DNA from 2 places in the Stenotrophomonas maltophilia complex sp. Om-AH-Sm3 genome. Region 2 is predicted to be linked to the other one. Evidence: predicted binding sites of a transcription regulator. Region 2 holds the regulator's gene; the other holds the start of a gene.
The links. Region 2 encodes FliA, which starts transcription of late flagellar genes. Its sites were predicted from a motif close to TAAAGTTTNNCNNNCNNNGGCCGATAA; they were not measured.
Positions count from the first base shown of each region.

Region 1: AC10QF_RS01570 (GGDEF domain-containing protein) is a predicted target of FliA. The motif match lies at 2,602-2,628, and genes of this name have one in related genera.

Region 1 is NZ_JBYBLQ010000001.1:329,168-333,810, forward strand. It holds gene AC10QF_RS01565 (TonB-dependent siderophore receptor) at 125-2,374, opposite strand; gene AC10QF_RS01570 (GGDEF domain-containing protein) at 2,661-4,076, shown strand; gene AC10QF_RS01575 (MFS transporter) at 4,189-4,643, opposite strand, start outside.
Region 2 is NZ_JBYBLQ010000003.1:342,184-358,195, reverse strand. It holds gene AC10QF_RS06250 (methyl-accepting chemotaxis protein) at 1-1,268, opposite strand, end outside; gene AC10QF_RS06245 (chemotaxis protein CheA) at 1,641-3,629, opposite strand; gene AC10QF_RS06240 (response regulator) at 3,675-4,040, opposite strand; gene AC10QF_RS06235 (STAS domain-containing protein) at 4,037-4,345, opposite strand; gene AC10QF_RS06230 (chemotaxis protein CheW) at 4,635-5,888, opposite strand; gene AC10QF_RS06225 (ParA family protein) at 5,885-6,667, opposite strand; gene motD (flagellar motor protein MotD) at 6,672-7,688, opposite strand; gene AC10QF_RS06215 (flagellar motor protein) at 7,690-8,430, opposite strand; gene AC10QF_RS06210 (chemotaxis protein CheA) at 8,521-10,380, opposite strand; gene AC10QF_RS06205 (protein phosphatase CheZ) at 10,383-10,988, opposite strand; gene cheY (chemotaxis response regulator CheY) at 10,988-11,380, opposite strand; gene AC10QF_RS06195 (RNA polymerase sigma factor FliA) at 11,438-12,181, opposite strand; gene AC10QF_RS06190 (MinD/ParA family ATP-binding protein) at 12,178-13,065, opposite strand; gene flhF (flagellar biosynthesis GTPase FlhF) at 13,052-14,674, opposite strand; gene flhA (flagellar biosynthesis protein FlhA) at 14,821-16,012, opposite strand, start outside.

The DNA of each region.
Region 1 (4,643 bases), on a different contig from region 2:
TGCGGTGCAGGCTACGCCGTGCTGGCGGGGGAGACTATTACGGTGTTTATAACATTGCGGGCTTGCAGCACCGGTGCCGCCGGGCAGGACCCGGCGGCCACGGCGGATTCGCACTTGCGTATGCTCAGAACCCGAAGCGCAGGCTGGCCCAGTAGGCGCGGCCGGGCTCGTTGTAGGTCGCCGCGCCGGCATCGCTGCTGTTGGCCTCGCGGAACAGGCGCTTGTCGGCCAGGTTGTTGACGCCGAAGCCGAAGCTGACCGTCTCGGTCACCCTGTAGCGGGCGCTCACGCCCCAGATGTTGTAGGCACCCCGGTCCTGCAGCGCGATCGAGGGATCGCAGCTGCCGGTGCAGCGCGGATCATTGTTGATGTTGGTGGTGGCCGGTTCCTGCTTGCCGTAGAACGTGCCGGTCAGCAGCAGCGACAGCCTGTCGGTGGCCTGCCAGTCCAGCATGGTGTTGATCGTGTACTTCGGAATCACCGACAGCGGCTGGCGCGTGGTCTTGTTCTCGTTTTCCACCATGTAGGTGAAGTTGTTGCTCCACTTCAGGCGGTTGCCCTGCTCGCCCAGCAGCGGAATGACCAGGTTGCCTTCCAGCCCCTGCACGATCGCCTTCGGCGCGTTCTCCCAGCGGAAGATGCGGCCCTTGGTGTCGGCGGTCAGCCCGATCTGGGTGTAGCCGGCCTGGATCTTGTCCTTGTAGTCGTTGTGGAAGTAGGTCAACGACGCCTGCCAGCCGCTCTGCGGTGCCCACTCGATGCCCAGTTCCTTGTTCAGGCTGGTTTCCGCCTTCAGGTCCGCGTTGCCGCGCATGTAGCAACCGGCGCCCAGGCTCGGCAGCGCATTGGGGCAGCCGTTGCCGCGGGTGTAGTAGAGATAGTCCGGATTCGACTGGTACAGGTTCGGCGCCTTGAACGCGCGGGCAATGCCGCCCTTCACCACCCAGTCGCTGTTGATCCGGAACTGCGCGTTGAGGCTGGGGCTGGTGTTGTTGCCGAACTGGCTGTGGTGGTCGAAGCGCAGGCCCGGGGTAACGATCCAGCGCTCGCCCAGGTAGATGTTGTCTTCCACGAACACCGCGGTGGTCTGCGCATCGGCCTTGCCGCGCCCGCGATCGGCCGACAGCCCCGGGATGCCGCCGCCGCTGCTGCTGGACTGGCTCATCGAATACGGGTCGGTCAGGCGGCTGTCCAGGTATTCAAAGCCCAGCGTCCAGATGTTCTCGGCGCCGCCCAGCGTGGTCGGGAAACTCACTTCGCCATCCAGCTGGTAGTTGCGCAGGCGCGAGGTCGACCAGTCGGTGCCGTTGAAGCTGCCTTCCGGGCCACCGGCCAGGCCTTCGTTGATGCGCGAGTTGTTCACCGCTTCCACCGCGGCGGTCACCCGCGAGGTCACGTCGCCCCAGCGACCGCGATGGGTGATCGCGCCGGTGTTGCGGTACATGCGGTTGGTTTCCGCTTGGCCTTCGGCCAGTGCCGCCAGGTCGACACCGGTCGAGGTACCGGTGGTGCTGACCGCGCGGTCACCGGCATAGATGTTGCCCTGGCGGCTGGTGCCGGCTTCGAACTCCACCACCTGGTTGGCGGTCACGTCCCAGCGCAGCAGCGCGTTGACGTCGCGGTTCTTGACGCCCTCGCGGCCAGCTGGCGGCACTGCGTTTGGGTTGGTGGCGTACTGGCGGTTGAGGTCCAGTGAGTCGGCGTCGGTCTTGTTGAGGTTGCCGTACAGGCGGAACGACAGGGTGTCGGTCATCGGCCCACTCAACTGCAGGCCGACACGCTCGCTGCCACCTTCGGCACTGTGCTCGGGCACCAGGCCATACAGGTCGACCGCACCGGTCAGGTCGCCGGTCGGGCGCTTGGTGATGATGTTGACCACGCCGCCGGACGCACCGGAGCCATAGCGCGCCGCCGCCGGGCCGCGCAGTACTTCGATGCGCTCGATCATTTCCGCTGGCACCCAGTTGGTGTCACCGCGGGTATTGCGCTCACCGCTGCGGCCCATGCGCACGGCATCACGCGCACCGATGCGCTTGCCGTCGACCAGGATCAGGGTGTTCTCCGGGCCCATGCCACGCAGGTCGATCTGGCGGTTGTTGCCGTACTGGCCCGAGGCGCTGTTGCCGGTGAGGTTGACGCCCGGCATGGTGCGCAGCAGTTCGGCGATGTCGTTGGCCGGCGGGCGCTTGGCGATGTCCTCGGCGGTGATGGTCGAGGTACCCAACGCCTGGCGGGCAATCTGCGAGGCGGTGACATGCACCGTGTCGATATCGGTGGCGTCGGTTTCAGCCTGGGCGGTCAGGGCGCTGCCCGCCAGCAGGGCGGCAACGGCAAGCGCCAGCGGGCGCGGCGAAAGGACAACGGCAGGAGACATGATCTGGACCTTCTGGCAGGGCAACGGGGCCTCTGGCAAAGGGCTTGAGGCAACGACGAGGGGGAGGCGGAGCGTCGCTGCAGTCGCCTGCGGCCCGATCCGTGCGCGCATTCTCCCATCAATGCGAGTGATTCTCAAATGCGTTCACTCATTGCCGCAGTGGCGCCGATGTGCTTTGCGCACCGTGCAACCCTGCATCGCGCTTAAACTGGCCGGCTTACCCGCCATCAACCGCACGCCACCACGGCCGATACCCGTGGTTTGGCGTACGCAGTCAGAGATCGACGTGGAACCACCTCAACTGGACGATGCCAGCCAGCCGCTGGCCGAGGCCTGGCAGCACTGCCTGCAGCAGGCCGGGCCGGCCGCCACCGCGCTGCTGCGCGATGCCGCCGCCGATGCACCACCGGCGCTGGCCCAACGCTTCTACGAAGTGCTGCTGCAGGACGCGCGTGCACGCCGCTTCCTGTCCCATGACCAGGTCAAGCAGCGCCTGCAGCCGGCCATGCAGCGCTGGCTGATGCAGCTGCTGACCACCGATGCCGACGGCATTGCCGGCACCGTTGCCTCGCAACGGGTGATCGGTGATGTGCATGCACGGGTCGGTATTCCGGTCGACCTGGTCACCCGCGGCGCACGCGTGCTCAAGCACGAACTGTTCGTGCGCCTGCGCGACGACGCCCCCGACAGCGCCACCGCGTTCGCCGCCATCGACTGCCTCAGCGCGATCATGGACATCGCCATGGAAGGCATGACCCTGGCCTACACCCATGCGCGCGAGCGCTCCACCCGGGCCGATGCTGCCTACCGGCTGTTTTCGCTGGTGCAGAATGTCAGCACCGAACGCGAGCGCCAGCGTGCACTGCTGCTGGACTGGGAAAACGCCCTGCTCTACGCACTCGCCGGCCACGTGCAGGTCGGCGAAAGCGCCAGCCTGGCGACCTCGGAATTCGGCCTGTGGTTCACCCACAAGGGCATCCCCAGCTTCGGCGAGAGCAGCGAAACCCAGCAGGTCGGCCAGCTGATGGCCCGCATCGACGGCAACCTGCAGCGGGCAAGCAGTGACACCCCGGCGCAACGACTGGCGGTGCTGCCGGCCATTCGCGAGGACCTGGCCGCCATCCGTACCCTGATGACGCTGTTGTTCGAACGCATCGGTGAACTGGATGCCGGCAGCGATGCCCTGACCAACCTGCTCAACCGCCGCTTCCTGCCTACCGTGCTGCGCAGGGAGATCGAGCTGGCCACGCGCAATCGCACGCCGTTCTCGCTGCTGCTGCTCGACCTGGATCACTTCAAGGCGATCAACGACGGCCACGGCCACGATGCCGGCGACCGCGCGTTGCAGCATGTGGCCGGCCTGCTCGGCCAGCTCACGCGCGGCAGTGACTACCTGTTCCGCTACGGCGGCGAAGAGTTCGTGGTGGTGCTGGTCGCAGCCAGCGAATCGCAGGCTGAGGTGATTGCCGAAAGCCTGCGGCGGCAGATTGCGCGGTCGCCGGTGGTGCTGGCCAACGGGCAGGTGCTGGAACTGACCGCCAGCATCGGCGTAGCCGGCCACGACGGGCACCCCGACTACGAACGCCTGATGTCGCGCGCCGATGCCGCGATGTACGCGGCCAAGCGCGGCGGCCGCAACCGTGTGGTGGTGGCCAGCGATGCGTTGCAGGACGCGCCGGGGCGGCGTGCATTGCAGCGCTGAACCGGCGGAAATGAAGAATCCCGGCGATGGTAGCGTCGACTGCTAGTCGACTATCGCGCGCAGCGCGGGGTTTCCCGGGTCCAAAGGAAGAGCAGTCGACCAGCGGTCGACTCTACCGGCAGCCGACGCTACCGGTTCGTGCGCCCGCCGATACCTTGAGCGCTGCCGCCCACCACAGCAGCGCCAGCAAGGCGATGCCCGCGCCCAGCAGGCACACCGCCAGCCAGCCGTGACGGGCCTGCATCCAGGTTCCGGCCGCCGCACCGGCACCGCTGCCCATCGCATAGAACAACATGTACAGCGCCACCAGGCGACCGTGCTGTTCCGCCGGTGCACGCAGCAGCAGGGCCTGATTGGCGACGTGGAGCGCCTGTCCGCCCAGATCCAGAACCACCACGCCCAGCAACAACAGCACCAGCGAACGCGGCAAGCCCAGCAGTGGCCACCAGGCAACCAGCATCAACATCAACGCGCCGACGCTGACCCGATGCGTGAAGCCGCGATCCATCCAATGCCCGACCCGCGCCGCCAGCAGCGCCCCTACCACGCCCGCCAGGCCCAGTGCAC
Region 2 (16,012 bases):
AACTGGCCTTCCATGCGTGCGGTCAGGTCGCCGGTGGCGATCGACTGCAGCAGCTGCGAGAGCTGGCCGAGGTTGCCGTCAGCCACCTGCATCATGGTGTTGAGGTGCTCGATCATCACCTTGAAGTCGTGCTGGAACCGCTGTGCGTCGCCGCGCTGGCTGAAGTCACCGGCGGCGGCCGCCGCAGCCAGGTGCTGGATCTGCGAATTGATGGCCAGCAGGCTGGCCTTGGCCGCGTCCATGGATTCGTGCAGGATCGCGCGGCTGCCGGGCAGGCGGCGTGCGTCCGGGCTCAGGTTGCCGATGGCGTACTGGTTGAGTACTTCAATGGCATCGACGATCGCATCGAGGTGCTCGAAGATCACCGTGTTGATGCCGTTGGCCAGCTGGCCGTAGACACCCGGGAAATCTTCCGGGATGCGATGGCTGATGTCCGGGCCAGCGTGCATCTGTGCCATCAACTGTGTCTGCTCGCTGAAGCGTCGCAGCATCGCCGTCATCTCGGCAGTGGCAGCGAGCATCCTGCCGGCTTCATCCTTGCTGGTGGCCTGGGTGCTGACGCTGAGATCACCGCGGGCAACGGCCTGGATGGCATGCACGGCCTTGCCGAGTGGGCCGGTCACTGCCCGCGAGATGACGATGGCCAGCGCGGCAGCGACCAGCGACAGCAGCACGATGCAGCCGATGATGGCAATCATGCTGGTGCGGTGGGTGGCGTTGGCGTCGGCAATCTTGCCGTCCATCTGGCCGGCGATGTGGGTTCCCAGTACCTTCATTGCAGCGAAGAGGTCGCGACGCGCCGGGCGCGACTGCTCGTCGGAGATCTGCTGGGCCTGTGCGCCATCACCGGCGGCCACGGCGTCGCGCATCGCCTTGTTTGCGGCGAAGTAGCGGTCCAGCTGCGCACTGGCCGCGCGATACAGTTCACGCTCCTTGTCCAGCGCCGGCAGCGCCGCGTACGCCGCCAACTCGTCATGCACGGCCTTGGCGGTGTCGTCCATGCGCTTGTTGTAGTCGGCGACCTTGTCCGGCTGGTCGAGCATGCTCAGCTGGGCCAGTTCGTAGGTGCGGAACTCGCCCAGCTGCGAGCGTGCCTCGCCCAGATGCTGGACCGAGGGGATATCGTTGCCAGCCATCTCGCGCAACTGCGCGTTGGCCTCGCTCAGGCGCACCAGTGCGAAGGCGCCGAGGATCAGGGTCATCAAGGTGGTGAGGGTGAACCCCACGGCCAGCTTGCGGGCGATGGGCAGATCTTGGAACCACTTCATGCAGGGTGCTCCAGGTGGGCAGAGTGCCGGCGTCTGTGCGCCGGTTGGGGGGTGGTTGCAGAGCGAACGGGGGTGCCCGGTGGGGTTCGGTGACGACCGTCAAAGCGAAATAGCGGCGCCGTCCGCGCGGACTTTATGGACGCAGATCACATTCGGTTGCGTAGGGATGACGGCGCGAAAGTGCTGTCCTGGCGGGGCTTGCGCTCGGATGACGTGGTTGCGCGCGAAACCATCGCCTCGACGGAGTTCACAGAAGGGATGGGGTCAGATCGCTTTTCCCTGAAAAGGAATCTGACCCCGGCTGGAATGGAGCACACAAACAAAAACCGCCGCCCCGAAGGGCGGCGGTCCATGACCCGCATGCGGCGTGGATCAGGCGGCCTGCGGCATCCGCAGTGAGCGCACCAGTCCGCCGATGTCAACGATCAACGCGACGCGGCCGTCGCCAAGGATGGTGGCACCGGACACCCCGCCGATACGGCGGTAGTTGTTCTCGATGTTCTTCACCACCACCTGCTGCTGGCCGACCAGTTCGTCCACTTCCAGCGCGATTTTCTGGCCATCGCCTTCGACCACCACCACCAGCGATTCGCTGCCCGGTGCGCGGTTGCCGTAGCCGTAGTACTCGCTCAACGACAGGATCGGCAGGTACTCGCCGCGCACGCGCAGCACGCGGCCTTCGCCGGCCATGCTGCGGATATCCTCGGGCTGCGGCTGCAAAGCCTCAAGCACGTAGGCAAGCGGCAGGATCAGGGTTTCGCCGGCCACGGCCACCGTCATGCCATCGAGGATGGCCAGGGTCAGCGGCAGGCGGATCAGCGTGCGGGTGCCGGTACCGAGGCTGCTTTCGATCTGCACCTCGCCGCCCAGTGCCTGGATGTTGCGGCGGACCACGTCCATGCCGACGCCGCGCCCGGACAGGTCGGTGACCGCATCGGCGGTGGAGAAGCCAGGCTGGAAGATCAGGTCCCAGACCTGCGAATCGGTCGGGTTGTCCGGCACGGCCAGGCCGCGTTCGTGGGCCTTGGCGAGGATCTTGGCGCGGTCCAGGCCACGGCCATCGTCGCTGACTTCGATGACGATATGGCCGCCTTGATGCGAGGCCGCCAGCGTGATCGTGCCGGTCTCATCCTTGCCTGCACCGCGACGTACGTCGGGCATTTCCAGGCCGTGGTCGATCGAGTTGCGCACCAGGTGCACCAGCGGATCGGCGATCTTTTCGATCAGGCCCTTGTCCAGTTCGGTGCCTTCGCCGACGGTGCGCAGGCGCACCTGCTTGCCGAGGCGGCTGGACAGGTCGCGGACCAGGCGCGGGAAGCGGCGGAACACCGCATCAACTGGCAGCATGCGCACGCCGATCACCGCTTCCTGCAGGTCGCGGGTGTTGCGTTCAAGCTGGTCCAGCCCGGCGAACAGGCTCTCGGCGTGGACCGGGTCCAGTGCATGCGAGACCTGCTTGAGCATGGCCTGGGTGATGACCAGTTCGCCAACCAGGTTGATCAGCGCATCGACCTTGTCGACGCTGACGCGGATCGAGGTTTCCGCTTCCTGGCTGGCACCACCGTTGGCAGCAGGCGTGGCAGGTGCAGACGGGGCCGCTGCGACCGGAGCGGGAGCCGCTGCGGCCGGCGCCTGGGTGGCCAGGCTCGGCGGCGCGGCGGGACGGATGTCCAGCTCGCAATCGTCCAGCACCCAGGCGAAGGTGTCTTCGATCTTGCTGCGCGGCACCTTGCCAACCAGGCCCAGGTCCCACGCAAGATGCGCTTCGAGCGGATCAAGCTGGGCGAAGCCCGGCAGGCGCTCCATGCGCGCGGCGACCTGCAGCGAACCGAGGTGTTCCAGTTCGCGGATGATGCGAAGCGGATCGTTGCCGCTCATGAACAGCGACGGCGCCGGAGTGAAACCGATCTGCCAGGCTTCCGGCGTATCGTCCACCTTGGCTGCGGCGGCCGCCGGGGCGCTCGCTGCGGCCTGGCCGGAAAGAACCGCTTCCAGGCGCGCTTTCACCGCAGCGACTGCGGCGGGATCTGCGGCTTGGCCGTGTTCGGCTTCGCGCAGCAGGGCGCGCAGCACGTCCACCGAGGACAGCATGGCGTCGACGGCGTGGCCTTCCAGGGCCCGCTTGCCGGCGCGCAGCTCATCGAGCAGCGTTTCCAGCACATGGGTCAGGCCGGCGATCGCGTCGAAGCCGAAGGTGCCGGCGCCGCCCTTGATCGAGTGGGCGGCGCGGAATACCGAATTGATGATCTCCGCGTCCTGCTGCCCCGATTCCAGGGCCAGCAGGCCAGCCTCCATCGCATCGAGGCCTTCGCGGCTCTCCTCGAAGAAGGTGGCGTGGAAGCGTTGCAGGTCCATGCTCATGGCAGTGGTGATCCGGAAGCGAAGAGGGGGAGCGGCGCCGGGCGATCAGCCCAGCACTTTCTGCACGGTGGCGACCAGCTGTTCGGGATTGAACGGCTTGACCAGCCAGCCGGTGGCACCGGCGGCCTTGCCTTCGGACTTCTTGTCGGCGGCCGATTCGGTGGTCAGCATCAGCAGCGGGGTGAACTTGTAGTCCGGCAGCTGGCGCAGTTCGCGGATCAGCGCGATGCCGTCCATGTTCGGCATGTTGACGTCGGTCACCACCGCATTGAAGCGCTGGCCCTTGGCACGACCGAGCGCGACTGCGCCGTCTTCAGCTTCTTCGACGGCAAAACCGGCCGAGGTGAGGGCGAAGGACACCATCTGGCGCATCGACGCCGAATCGTCCACCACCAAGATACGTGCGCTCATGCAGCGTTCTCCACAGATTTCAGGTTGTCATGGGTTACGTCCAGGCCCAGGGCCTGGGTGACGCCCAGCAGGCGCGCGGCGTCACTGAAGGTTGCAGTGCAACCGTGGAAGCCGGTGCCCAGGCCTGCCTCGCGGCGGGCCTGCACGAACGCACACAGCACCTGCACGGCGGCCGTGTGGATGCGGGCGACCTGGCTGGCATCCAGGGTCAGCTCGCCAGCCTGGTCCACGAGTGGGGCGAGGCGGTTCTTGAGCTCGGTAGTGCTCTCGATGCCGAGATCCCCACCCAGTTCGACAGTGCTCATCGTTGCTCCGGACAAACGGTTCCGTGATCCATAACGGCACCCCGGTGGGGTTCTTTAGAAGAATCGACGCGGTACGTCGATGCGGTCGCTGCTTAAAAGGGGACGGAGGGAATTAAGTCGCAATCGACCTGGCTCTACTGCAGCTCCCTCGGCAACGGCGACCGCGCAGTGGGGACGTAAGGTGTTGATCCAACGGATCAACTCCTTGCGTCCCCGACAGGCACCGCTTCGGCGCAAAGCGCCGAGCCACTTGCGACTTAATCCCCTCCGTCCCCTTTTTCTTGGCGGCTCAGCTCAACAGTCGGGTGGCGTCGAGCAGGATCATCGGCCGCTGGCTGACCCGGGCCACGCCGCGGAACAGGTCGTTTGAGATCTGGCAGATGCGCGCGGTATCGGGCGGTTCGATCTGCGAATCGGTGAGGTTGGCGACATCTTCGACCGCTGACACGCGCAGGCCGATGGTCTCGCCGTCCTCCTCCAGGACCACGATGCGGGTCTGTGCGTCGTCTTCGGCGGCCGCGGCGCCAAGGTGCAGGCCCAGATCCATCACCGGTACCACCTGGCCGCGCAGGTTCATGATGCCGAGCATGGCCGCTGCAGTGCCACGCAGTGGCAGCAGCGGCACCGGCAGCACCACTTCCTGCACCTTCAGCAGTTCCAGCGCATAGGCCTGGGTGCCGCAGCGAAGGCGCAGCCAGCGCGAAGTGCGTTCGCCGGCGCGTCGGTTCTGCGGATGCGGGCTGCGAGCCGGTTGGTGGGCCTGCGCCTGCAGCTCCTGCCAGGTGCCGGGACGGTTGCCTGCCGGGGCATCGACGGCGGCGCGCGGCGGCGGAGTGGCGGTGCGCGCGGCCGGGGCTGCAGGTGCAACCGTCGGGGCCACCGGAGCTGCGACCACGGCGGGCGGTGGCGTGGCTACGTCTTCGCCACCGGCGGCCGCTTCGAACGCGGCCTGCAGGCCGGGGCTGTCGGTGTGGGCGAGGCGATGGCTGTCGGCCGGATCGGTCTCGTAGATCACCTCGTCCGGCAGGTCGTCCCAGGTAGGTTCCGGACCGGCGTTCGCAACGACGGCGGGTGCCGGCGCGGTCTCGTGGATGACCTCCTCAGGCAGGTCATCCCAGGTCGGCTCGCGTTCGGAAACCGCTTCTCCCGCCGGACCCTGCCCAGCGCTACCGGAAGCGGCAGCGCTCTCGAAGGCCGCTTCCAGTGCTGCGTCGTCCCGGCTTTGCGCGGCGGCGACGGATTCTGTTTCGTAGATCACCTCGGCGGGCAGGTCATCCCAGGTGGGTTCGCGCGTGGGTGGTGCGGCGCTCTCGAAGGCGGCTTCCAGCGCAGCGCTGTCCCCGCTCGGCGTGGCGGCGATGGTTTCGGTTTCGTAGATCACTTCGGCCGGCAGGTCGTCCCAGGTCGGTTCGCGTTCGGCGACTGCTTCGATCGCCGGGCCTTGCCCGGCGCCTGCGGGCGGCAGCACGGCAGGCGGCGGCGCGACCATCGCTTCGCCCAGCAGTTCGTCCAGGTAATCGTCGAGGATGCCGGTGCTGTTCATGCGGCCTGCTCCAGGGCGCGGGCATCCTCGCCGAGGATCCAGTTCAAGGCGCGCCGGTAGGCGGCCAGGCCACGGCCCGGGTAGTCCTCGCCGGCGCTCGGCAGGGTCAGCCCGGCGGCGTTGCTGATGCGGGTATCGATCGGAATGGCGTCTTCCCACACGCGGCTGCCATGGCGGTCCTGCATGGTGCGCAGCGACTCGTTGCCGGCGCGGGTGCGTCGGTCGAACAGGGTCGGCAGGATCGAGATCGGCAGCGGGCGGCGGCGCGAACGCTCGACCATCTCGCCGGTGCGGACCATGCCATCCAGGCCGTGCAGGGCCAAGGGCTCGGCCTGGGTCGGGATGATCAGGCGATCGGCGGCAGCCAGTGCGTTGATCATCAGCAGGCCGAGGGTGGGTGCGCAGTCCAGCAGGATGTAGTCGTGCTGGCCCTGGTGGCGCGCCAGCGCGTTCTGCAGGGCCAGGCCGAGGCCGGGCTGGTTGGCGCTGCGGCGTTCCAGCGTGGCCAGCGCCGACTGTGCGCAGACGTAGTCCAGGCCATGGATGTTGCTGGCATGGCACAGGCTGGACAGGTCCGCTGGCGGTGTGCCGAACAATTCCAGTACGCCGGCCGGCGGCGGGTCCACCGGCACGCCGAAGGCGCGGCTGAGCGAGGCATGCGGATCGAGGTCGATCAGCAGCACGCGATGGCCGAGCGCGGCCAGGCCGCGGCCGAGGGCGAGGGTGGTGGTGGTCTTGCCGACTCCGCCCTTCTGGTTGGCGACTGCCCAGATGCGCATCGGATTACTCCTTCATTGCCGGGGGAACGGCGGCGCCGACGCGGCTGCCAGCCGGCACCGGCGGCAACTTCACCGGTGCGATGGGGGAGGTGGGGGCGCTGGCCGGAGTTGCGTCGGCCTGTTCGGTGACGGTGCTGTCGGTGGCGCCGGTGGCTGCGTTCAGGCGTTGGCCGAGCGGATCCACCGAGTGCGACGTGTCGGCCAGGATGATGACCATCACCCGGCGGTTGCGGTTGCGGCCCTGCGCGCTGTCGTTCTCTTCGCGCGGGCGGAACTGGCCATAGCCGACCATCGCCAGCCGCGACGGCTGCACGCCCTGGTCGGCGAACAGGTGCACTACGCTGGCTGCGCGCCCGGCCGACAGTTCCCAGTTCGACGGGAAAGTGGCGGTGGCGATCGGCACGTTGTCGGTGTGGCCTTCCACGCGCACGCTGTTGGGCACGTCGCGCAGCACCTCGGCCAGGCTGGCCAGCGTCTGCCGCGCATGCACGTCCAGCGCGGCCGAGCCGGTGGGGAACAGGATGTCGCTGTTGATCTCGACTTCGATCCACAGTTCGGTGCGGCGCACGCTGATCATGCCGCGGTCGATCAGCGGCGCCAGTGCGGCGGTGAGGCGATCGGCAATCGTGTTGAGCTGGCGCTCGGCACGGGCGATCTGCTCCTGGTTGTGCACCGACACCGGCATGCGCATCTGCGAGGCCATCGACGGCAGCAGGGTCGGGTCGTGCGAGGGCGCCGGCGCGGAGGGACCGATCTTGGTGCCGGACTTGATCACCGAGGGGCTGTCCCAGCCGCCGCCCTGCACCTGCTTGTTGCCCACCTGCACCGGGTTGATGGTGCGCGGTGCGCCACCGAAGGCATCGGTCAGCGCGTCGGCCATGATCCGGTACTTGCCCTCGTTCACCGAGGAGATCGCGTACATGACCACGAAGAAGGCGAGCAGCAGCGTCATCAGGTCGGCATAGGGGATCGCCCATGCTTCGTGGTTGGCGTGCTCTTCGTGGTGCTTGCGGCGGGCCATGTCAGTGCAGGAAGCCGGAGAGGTTGGTTTCGATGTTGCGCGGGTTCTCGCCCTGGGCGATCGAGATCAGGCCTTCGATGACCATCTCGCGGTCGCGCGTGTTGTGCGAGATCACACTCTTGAGCTTGGCGGCGATCGGCAGGAACAGCAGGTTGGCCGAAGCGATGCCGTAGATGGTGGCGGTGAACGCGGCGGCGATGCCGTGGCCGAGCTTGCTCGGGTCGGCCAGGTTCTTCATCACCGCGATCAGGCCCAGCACGGCACCGATGATGCCGAGCGTCGGTGCATAGATGCCCATCGCCTCGAACACCTTGGCGCCGGCCTGGTCCTGGTGCTCCTGGCTGCCCAGTTCGATTTCCAGCATGTGCCGCATGGATTCGGGCTCGACGCCGTCCACCAGTAGCTGCAGACCCTTGCGCAGGAACGGGTCCTGCTGTGCTTCCACCTGCGATTCCAGGCCCAGCAGGCCCTGGCGGCGGGCGATGTTGCTCCACTCGACGATCTGCTGGATCAGCTCGCGGCGGGCGCTGTGCGGTGGACGCACGACCCAGCGCACGATGCTGAACGCGTGCTTGAACACCGCCGGCGAGGTGTGCAGCAGGATCGCGGCGACGGTGCCGACGATGACGATCACGAACGCCGCAGGCGACCACAGCGACGCCAGGCCGGCGCCCTTGAGGATGCTGCCGCCGACCAGCGAGGCCAGGGCGAGAAAGAGTCCAATGAGGCTGAGTCTATCCATGGATCCGGTATCGGCTTGTATGAATGGGACTTGAGACACCGGTACGGGCTACTGGTGCGACTTCACGGTTTTACGGCTTCAGCAAGCGGGTCAGTCGTGCGGGCTGCGCAGGCCGTCCACATCCAGGATCAGCGCCATGCGACCATCGCCGATCAGGGTTGCACCTGCGTAACCGCGCAGGCCGCGCAGGGCTTTCGGCAGTGGCTTGATGACCACTTCCTCGCGCCCACGGACCTGGTCCACGACCAGGCCGAAGCGCGCTTCGCCGGCCTGCAGCACCACGATCGTCAGCAGTGTCGACGCGGCGGGCGTCACATCCAGCCACTGGCGCAGATCGACCAGTGGCAGCGTGTGCGAACGGCGGTCGAGCACGGCGCGGCCATCGAACCAGCCCAGCGAGGTGCGCGGTGCGTGCAGCACTTCCATCACGCGCGCCAGCGGCAGCGCATAGACGTCTTCGCCGGCCTGCACCAGCAGGGTCGGCAGGATTGCCAGGGTGAGCGGCACGCGGATCAGGAAGCGGCTGCCGCGGCCCAGCTCCGACTGGATCTGGATCTGGCCACTCAGTTCGCGGATGCGCGACTGCACCACGTCCATGCCAACGCCGCGGCCGGAGATATCCGTGACCTGCTGCTTGGTCGAGAAGCCGGGCAGGAACACCAGGTGCAGGCACTCCTCGCTGCTCAGGCGGGCGGCGGCCTCCGGATCGATCAGGCCCTTCTCGCGTGCCTTCGCGCGCAGCTTTTCCGGGTCGATGCCGGCGCCATCGTCCTGCACCTCGATGCTGACGTAGTCACCTTCCTGCTGCGCCGACAACCGCACATGGCCCATCCGCGGCTTGCCCTGTGCTTCGCGCAGGTCGGGCATTTCCACGCCATGGTCGATGGCGTTGCGGACCAGGTGCACCAGCGGGTCGGCCAGCGCTTCGACCAGGTTGCGGTCGAGCTCGGTCTCGGCGCCGATCAGCTCCAGGTCCACTTCCTTCTTCAGCGAGCGGGCAACGTCTCGGGCGACCTTGGGGAAGCGCGAGAAGACCTTGCCTACCGGCTGCATGCGGGTACGCATCACCGCCGACTGCAGGCGCGCGGTGGCGATGTCCAGGGTGGACACGGCGCGGTCCAGTTCCTCGTCGCGCAGGCGCGCACGCAGGGTCTTGAGCCGGTTGCGTGACAGCACCAGTTCGCCGATCAGATTGACGATCGCGTCCAGGCGCTTGGTGTCCACGCGCACGGTGTGTTCGGCCTCGGCCAGCGGCTTGGCGGCCGGCTTGGTCGCCGCTGCAGGTGCCGGTGCGGCCGGTGCGGCCAGTGGGCGTGGTGCCGCGATCGGTGCGGGCGCTGCCGCAGCGATGGGCTTGGCGCCGGGTGCGGCGCCACCGTGCAGCTGGTCGAGCAGGGCTTCGAACTCGTCTTCGCTGATCAGGCCGTCGTCGGCCTTCCTTGCCGGCGCCACCGCAGTCGGTGCGTTGCCGCCGTGCAGCTGGTCGAGCAGGGCCTCGAACTCGTCGTCGGTGATCAGGTCGCTGCCACCCGCAGCGGGAGCTGCTGCGGCGGCGGGTGCAGCCACGGCACCGCCATGCATGTCGAACTGGGCGATCAGCTCCGGCGGCGCATAGCCCGGCTCGGTGCCGGAGGAAACTGCATCCAGCATCGCTTGCAGGTAGTCCAGCGATTGCTGGGCGGCATCGAAGTGATGGGCCTGCAGCACGGCCTGGCCCGCGCGCGCGATGCCCAGCGCTTCTTCGGCGGCGTGGCACAACTCGACCATGGCGGTGACGCCGAGGAAGCCGGCGCCGCCCTTGAGCGTGTGGTAGCCCCGGAACACCGCGTTGAGTTGCTCGGTGTCCTGTGGTGCCTGCTCCAGCGACACCAGCTGTTCGCCCAGGCGATCCAGGATTTCCTGCGCCTCGATGATGAAATCGGCAGTGATGTCGTCGGATACCGCGCTCATGCTTACAGCCCCAGGTCCGACAGCAGGTCGTCGGCGTCGTTCTGCGAGACCGCGTGGCGGTCCAGTCCCTTCAGTGCCGGCCCGGCCAGTTCCGGATCGGTGCGATGCTGTTCCGGCGGCAGGCCGAGCGCACCGAAGCCCTCATGCACACGGCGGACGATGCCGACCACGCGACGGATGATCTGCCCCGTCAGGTCCTGGTAGCTCTGGGTCAGGGCGATCTCGGTGAGGTTGTGGCGGATGCGCTCGAGCTGTGCATCCTGGCCCGGCTGCAGGCCTTCGGCGCGCAGCTGTTCGGTCAGGCTGCGGCATTCCTCGGCCAGGTCCAGGGTGCGGTGCGTCGCCTGTTCGGTCATCGCCACCACGTGGTCCAGGCGTGCGCAGGCATCGTCCAGTTCGCCGGCCTCGCTGGGCACGGTCGGCAGTTCACCCAGGGCCTGCCCGAGCTCGCGGGCCAGCCGCGAGAGGCCGCTCATCATCGGCTGCGTGCGCAGCGCGACCAGTCCGTCGATGCGTTGCCGCCAGGCGGTTTCGTCACCGGACTCCAGTGCGTCCAGTGCTTCCTGCAGGCGCAGGGCGAGGGCATTCTTGTCGACCGTGGTATCCATCAGGCACTGGCCGCCAGGCGTTCGAAGATCTTGCCGAGCTTCTCTTCCAGCGTCTGCGCGGTGAACGGCTTGATGATGTAGCCGTTCACGCCGTTCTGGGCCGCTTCGATGATCTGCTCGCGCTTGGCTTCGGCGGTGACCATCAGCACCGGCAGGGTCTTCAGCTTGGCGTCGGCACGGATCGCCTTGAGCAGCTCGATGCCGGTCATGACCGGCATGTTCCAGTCGGTGACCACGAAATCGAACGGCTGGCTCTGCAGCAGCGACAGCGCGGCATGCCCGTCCTCGGCTTCGGCGGTGTTGGTGAAGCCCAGATCGCCCAGCAGGTTCTTGACGATGCGACGCATGGTCGAGAAGTCGTCGACGATCAGGATGCGCATGTTCTTGTTCAAAGCAGAGTTCCTTTGTTGTTCATTCCGGGCGGCCGGGGGCAGCTGCCTCGGGGATGTTCATTCTTCGAGGCCGGCGTCGACGGCCTCGAATACCTTCAGCCGGCCGCGCAGGCGCAGCACGGCCTGGCCGTGGATCTGGCAGACCCGCGACTCGCTCACGCCGAGCACCGCGCCGATCTCCTTCAGGTTGAGTTCCTGCTCGTAGTAGAGCGAGAGCACCAGCTGTTCGCGCTCGGGCAGATGGCCGATGGCCTTGCCCAGCTCGCGGCCGAACTCGCTGCGCTCCAGCACCTGCTGCGGGGTCGGGCCACCCTGTGCGACCGTGTCCAGCTCGCCCTGGTCCTCAATGCGCGACTCCAGGCTCAGCACCTGGCCACGCGCGGCGTCTTCCATCAGGCGCAGGTATTCGGGCAGTGGCATCTCCATCGCGGCGGCCACTTCGGTGGCGCTGGCGGCGCGGCCGCTGCTCTGTTCCAGGCGGCGGATGGTGGCCGCAGCATCGCGTGCACGGCGGTGCACCGAGCGCGGCACCCAGTCGCCACGGCGGATCTCGTCGATCATCGAGCCACGGATACGGATCGAGGCATAGGTCTCGAACGAGGCGCCCTGGTCGGCGTCGTAGCTGCGCGAAGCCTCGATCAGGCCCATCATGCCAGCCTGGATCAGGTCGTCGACTTCGACGCTGGCCGGCAGGCGCGCGGCCAGATGGTGGGCGATGCGCCGCACCAGGTCCGAGTGCTGGGCGATGACCTCGTTGGCCGCCGAGCGCTGGACTTCCCTGTACTGGGCCGCGCCCTTCATGCCGCCACCCCGCGCTGCTTGAGGATGCGTTCGAGGAAGAACTCGACGCCGCCGCGTGGTTCGGTCGGCGCCTGCCAGCGGGCCGTGCGGCGCGCGATCTCGGTGATCGCCAGTGCGGACGGGCTGGACGGGTAGGCCTTCACCACCGGCTGCTGGCGCTGCACCGACAGGCGCAGCCAGTCATCCTGCGGCACGCAGCCCAGGTAGTTCAGCGAAACATCGGCGAGGAACTTCTCGCAGACGCGGGTCAGCTTCTCGTACAGCACGCGGCCCTCATTGGGGTCGCGTACCATGTTGGCCACCACCTGGATGCGGTCCACGCCCCGTTCACGCGAGAGCACCTTGATCAGCGCGTAGGCGTCGGTGATTGAAGCCGGCTCGTCACAGACCACGACCACGGTGTCCTGCGCGGCCTGGCAGAAGGTCAGCACGCCGTCGGTGATGCCCGCGGCGGTGTCCACCACCATGATGTCCAGCTCGCGCTCCAGCTCGGAGAACACGTTGACTAGGCCGACGTGCTCGGCCGGGGCCAGCTCGGCCATGTGCCGGCGGCCGGACGCGGCCGGGACCACCAGCACGCCGTTCGGGCCTTCGACGATGACATCGTCCAGCGAGCAGCGGCCGGCAACCAGGTCGGCCAGCGTAAAGGTGGGGTTCAAGCCCAGGATCACGTCGATGTTGGCCAGGCCGAGGTCGGCGTCCAGCAGCAGCGTGCGCTTGCCCATGCCGGCCAGCGCCACGGCCAGGTTGGCCGACACGTTGGTCTTGCCCACGCCGCCCTTGCCGCCGGTCACGGCGATGGTGCGCACAGGGCCGAGCGGCTCGCTGCGGGTGGCCGACAGCGGGAAGGTCTTGGTCAGCTTGGCGTACTCACGCGACGGCATGGTTCAACTCCGGGTTGCAGGGCATATCGGCCGCTCGGCGCAAATCTTCAAGGCGAAGTACGAGATTGGCCGCACTTGCCCGGTGCAGGTCGTCCGGAACGTCCTGGCCATCGGTCACCCAGGTGATCGGCAGGGCATGGTCCACGGCCACCGACAGGGCGTTGCCGAAGCGGCCGGTTTCGTCCAGCTTGCTCAGCACCAGGCCCTGCAGGTTGGCGGCACCGAAGCGGCGGACCACCTCGTCCATGTCGCCGAAGCTGGTGTTGGCCGGCAGCACCAGCAGGGTGCGCACCTGGCGGGCGGCGCGCAGCCACTGCAGCTGGGCGGCCAGCGCGCGGTCGCGCGGGCCCAGCCCGGCGGTGTCGATCAGTACCAGCTTGTAGTCCTTCAGGCGTTCCAGCAGCTGGTCCAGGTCGGTGCCGCTGTTGGCCTCGTGGACGGCGATGCCGAGCTGCCTGCCATAGCCATACAGCTGCTCGCGGGCGCCGATGCGGGTGGTGTCGGTGGTGACCAGGGCGACGTCACGCGGCGCGTGCTTCTCGGCGAAGCGCGAGGCCAGCTTGGCGATGGTGGTGGTCTTGCCGGCGCCGGTCGGGCCTACCAGCGCGATCACGCCGCCTTCCTCCAGCGGGTCGACCGGGGCGATCGGCAGCTTGCGCGAGATCAGCCCCAGCATCAGGCCGCGGCCTCGGTGCGCCTCAGTCTCCAGCGGAATCTGCATGGCGACGTCGCGGGCCAGGCCAGCATCGAAGCCGTACTCGTCCATCAGGTCCAGCGCGGTGGCGCGCACCGGGCAGCCGCGCAGGCGCTCGTCGGTGAAGCGGTTCATTTCGCGCTCGATCACCTGGCGCATGCCGGCCACTTCCTGGCGCAGCTGGCGGATCTCGGCGTCGTCCTGGGCGACCACGGTCAGGACCGGGGCTGGGGCGAGCGTCGGCGTCGGCGCGGTTTCGACGGTGGCATCGGCCAGCGCCGGTTCGCTTGCCGCGACCTCCGGCTGCGTTTCGGACAGGGCTGCGGTCGGCAGCGGCGGCGGCTGCACGGCCGGGGCCGCGCTTTCGTGATGCGCCTCGTGCGGCGGGTCGATCTGGAAGCGGGCGCGGTTGGCCGGAGTGGCGCTGGCGGGTGCCGGTGCGACGATGGCTTCGGCGAACGGGGCGAAGATCTGGTCCGGCAGCGCCGGCTCATTGACGGCGGCGCGTGCCAGCGTGGCGGCGAAGCCGGTGCTGCCGCGGGTCGGCACGATCTCGTCGGCGCTGTCCAGGGTGCGGCCGGTAGCGCCCACCGCTGCACGGGCGAGGGCGGCCACCGCCGAGGTGGTCGCGGCAATCGGTTCCGGTGCCGGGGTGCTGCTGCGGCGGCGGGTGACGGCGGCGATCACCGCGTCGGCGGCGGTGCGCGGCTTGGGGGCCGGCGGCGGTGCGACATCACGGCGCGAGGCTTCCAGCGCACGCTGCACCGCGCTCTCGTCGTAGTTGGCGGCGGCGACGATCTCGATGCCTTCCTCGATCCGGCGGTTGGACAGGATCACGGCGTCAGGACCATGTTCCTTGCGCACCAGGTTCATGGCCGAGCGCATGTCGGCGGCGACGAATCGTTTGATTTTCATGCTGTGGTCACGGGGCGAAGACGGCGGGGTGGCGGTCGGGGAACTCGGGTGGTCGGTGGTCTGCACGGTGCGGGTTCCCCTTGGTGTCTGTCAGTTGCGTTGGTTCGAAAGTGGTGTCTGTTTTCTGGCGCATCGGCGGGCGGGCGTCAGCTGATCGTTCCGACCAGCTTCAGGCGCTTGTCCTCCGGCACCTCGCTGTAGGCCAGGACCGACAGCGACGGAACGCTGTGGCGGACCAGGCGGGCCAGCGCGGCGCGCACCGGGCCAGGTACCAGCACGACCGCGGGCTCGTTGCGGGCTTCCTGCTTGCTGACACATTCGGCCAGGCTCTGGTGCAGTCGCTCAGCGAGTCCGGGTTCCAGCGCGGCGCCGTTGCCCTGCGTGGACTCCTGCAAGACACGTTCCAATTGCGGGTTGAGGGTGAACACCGGCAGCTCCGCCGACATTCCGGCGATCTCCTGCACGATGAAGCGGCCCAGTGCGGTGCGCACCGCGGCGGTCAGCACGGCCGGGTCCTGGCTGGCGGGCGCATGTTCGACCAGCGCTTCGGCGATCTTGCGCAGCTGGCGGATCGGAATGCGCTCCACCAGCAGGTTCTGCAGCACGCGCACCACCGCCGACAGCGGCAGCGCCTTGGGCGTCAGATCTTCGACGAGCTTGGGCGCGCTCTTGGCCAGGTTGGCCAGCAGGTGCTGCACTTCTTCGTGGCCGAGCAGTTCCGGCGCGTGTTCGCGGATCAAGTGCGACAGATGGGTGGCGACCACGGTGGCCGGGTCGACCACCGTGTAGCCCAGCGTTTCGGCCTGGGCGCGCTGGTGCGGCTGGATCCAGGTGGCATCCAGGCCGAACGCGGGATCCTTGCCGGCAATGCCCTCCAGTGCGCCCAGCGCGCTGCCTGGATCCAGGGCCAGCTCGCGGTCGGGGTGGATCTCGGCGGTGGCCACCGGTACGCCGTGCACCAGCACGCGGTAGCCGTTGGCGGGCAATTCCAGGTTGTCGCGGATGTGCACCGACGGGATCAGGAAGCCGACATCCTGGGTCAGCTTGCGACGCACACCCTTGATGCGCGCCATCAGTTCGCCGCCCTGGTTGCTGTCCACCAGCGGAATCAGCCGATAGCCGACCTCCAGGCCCAGCGGATCGACCGGGCGCAGTTCGTCCCAGCTCAGTTCGGCGGTGGGGGCCGCGGCGGCCGGGCGGCCGAGCGCAGTGAGCGTGGCGGCATCGGTGCCACTGCCTGTCGCATCGGCAGCCGGTGCCTTGGTCTTGCGATACAGCTTCCAGGCGATGAAGCCAAGGATCGAGGCCAGCGTCAGGAAAGCGACGTTGGGCATGCCC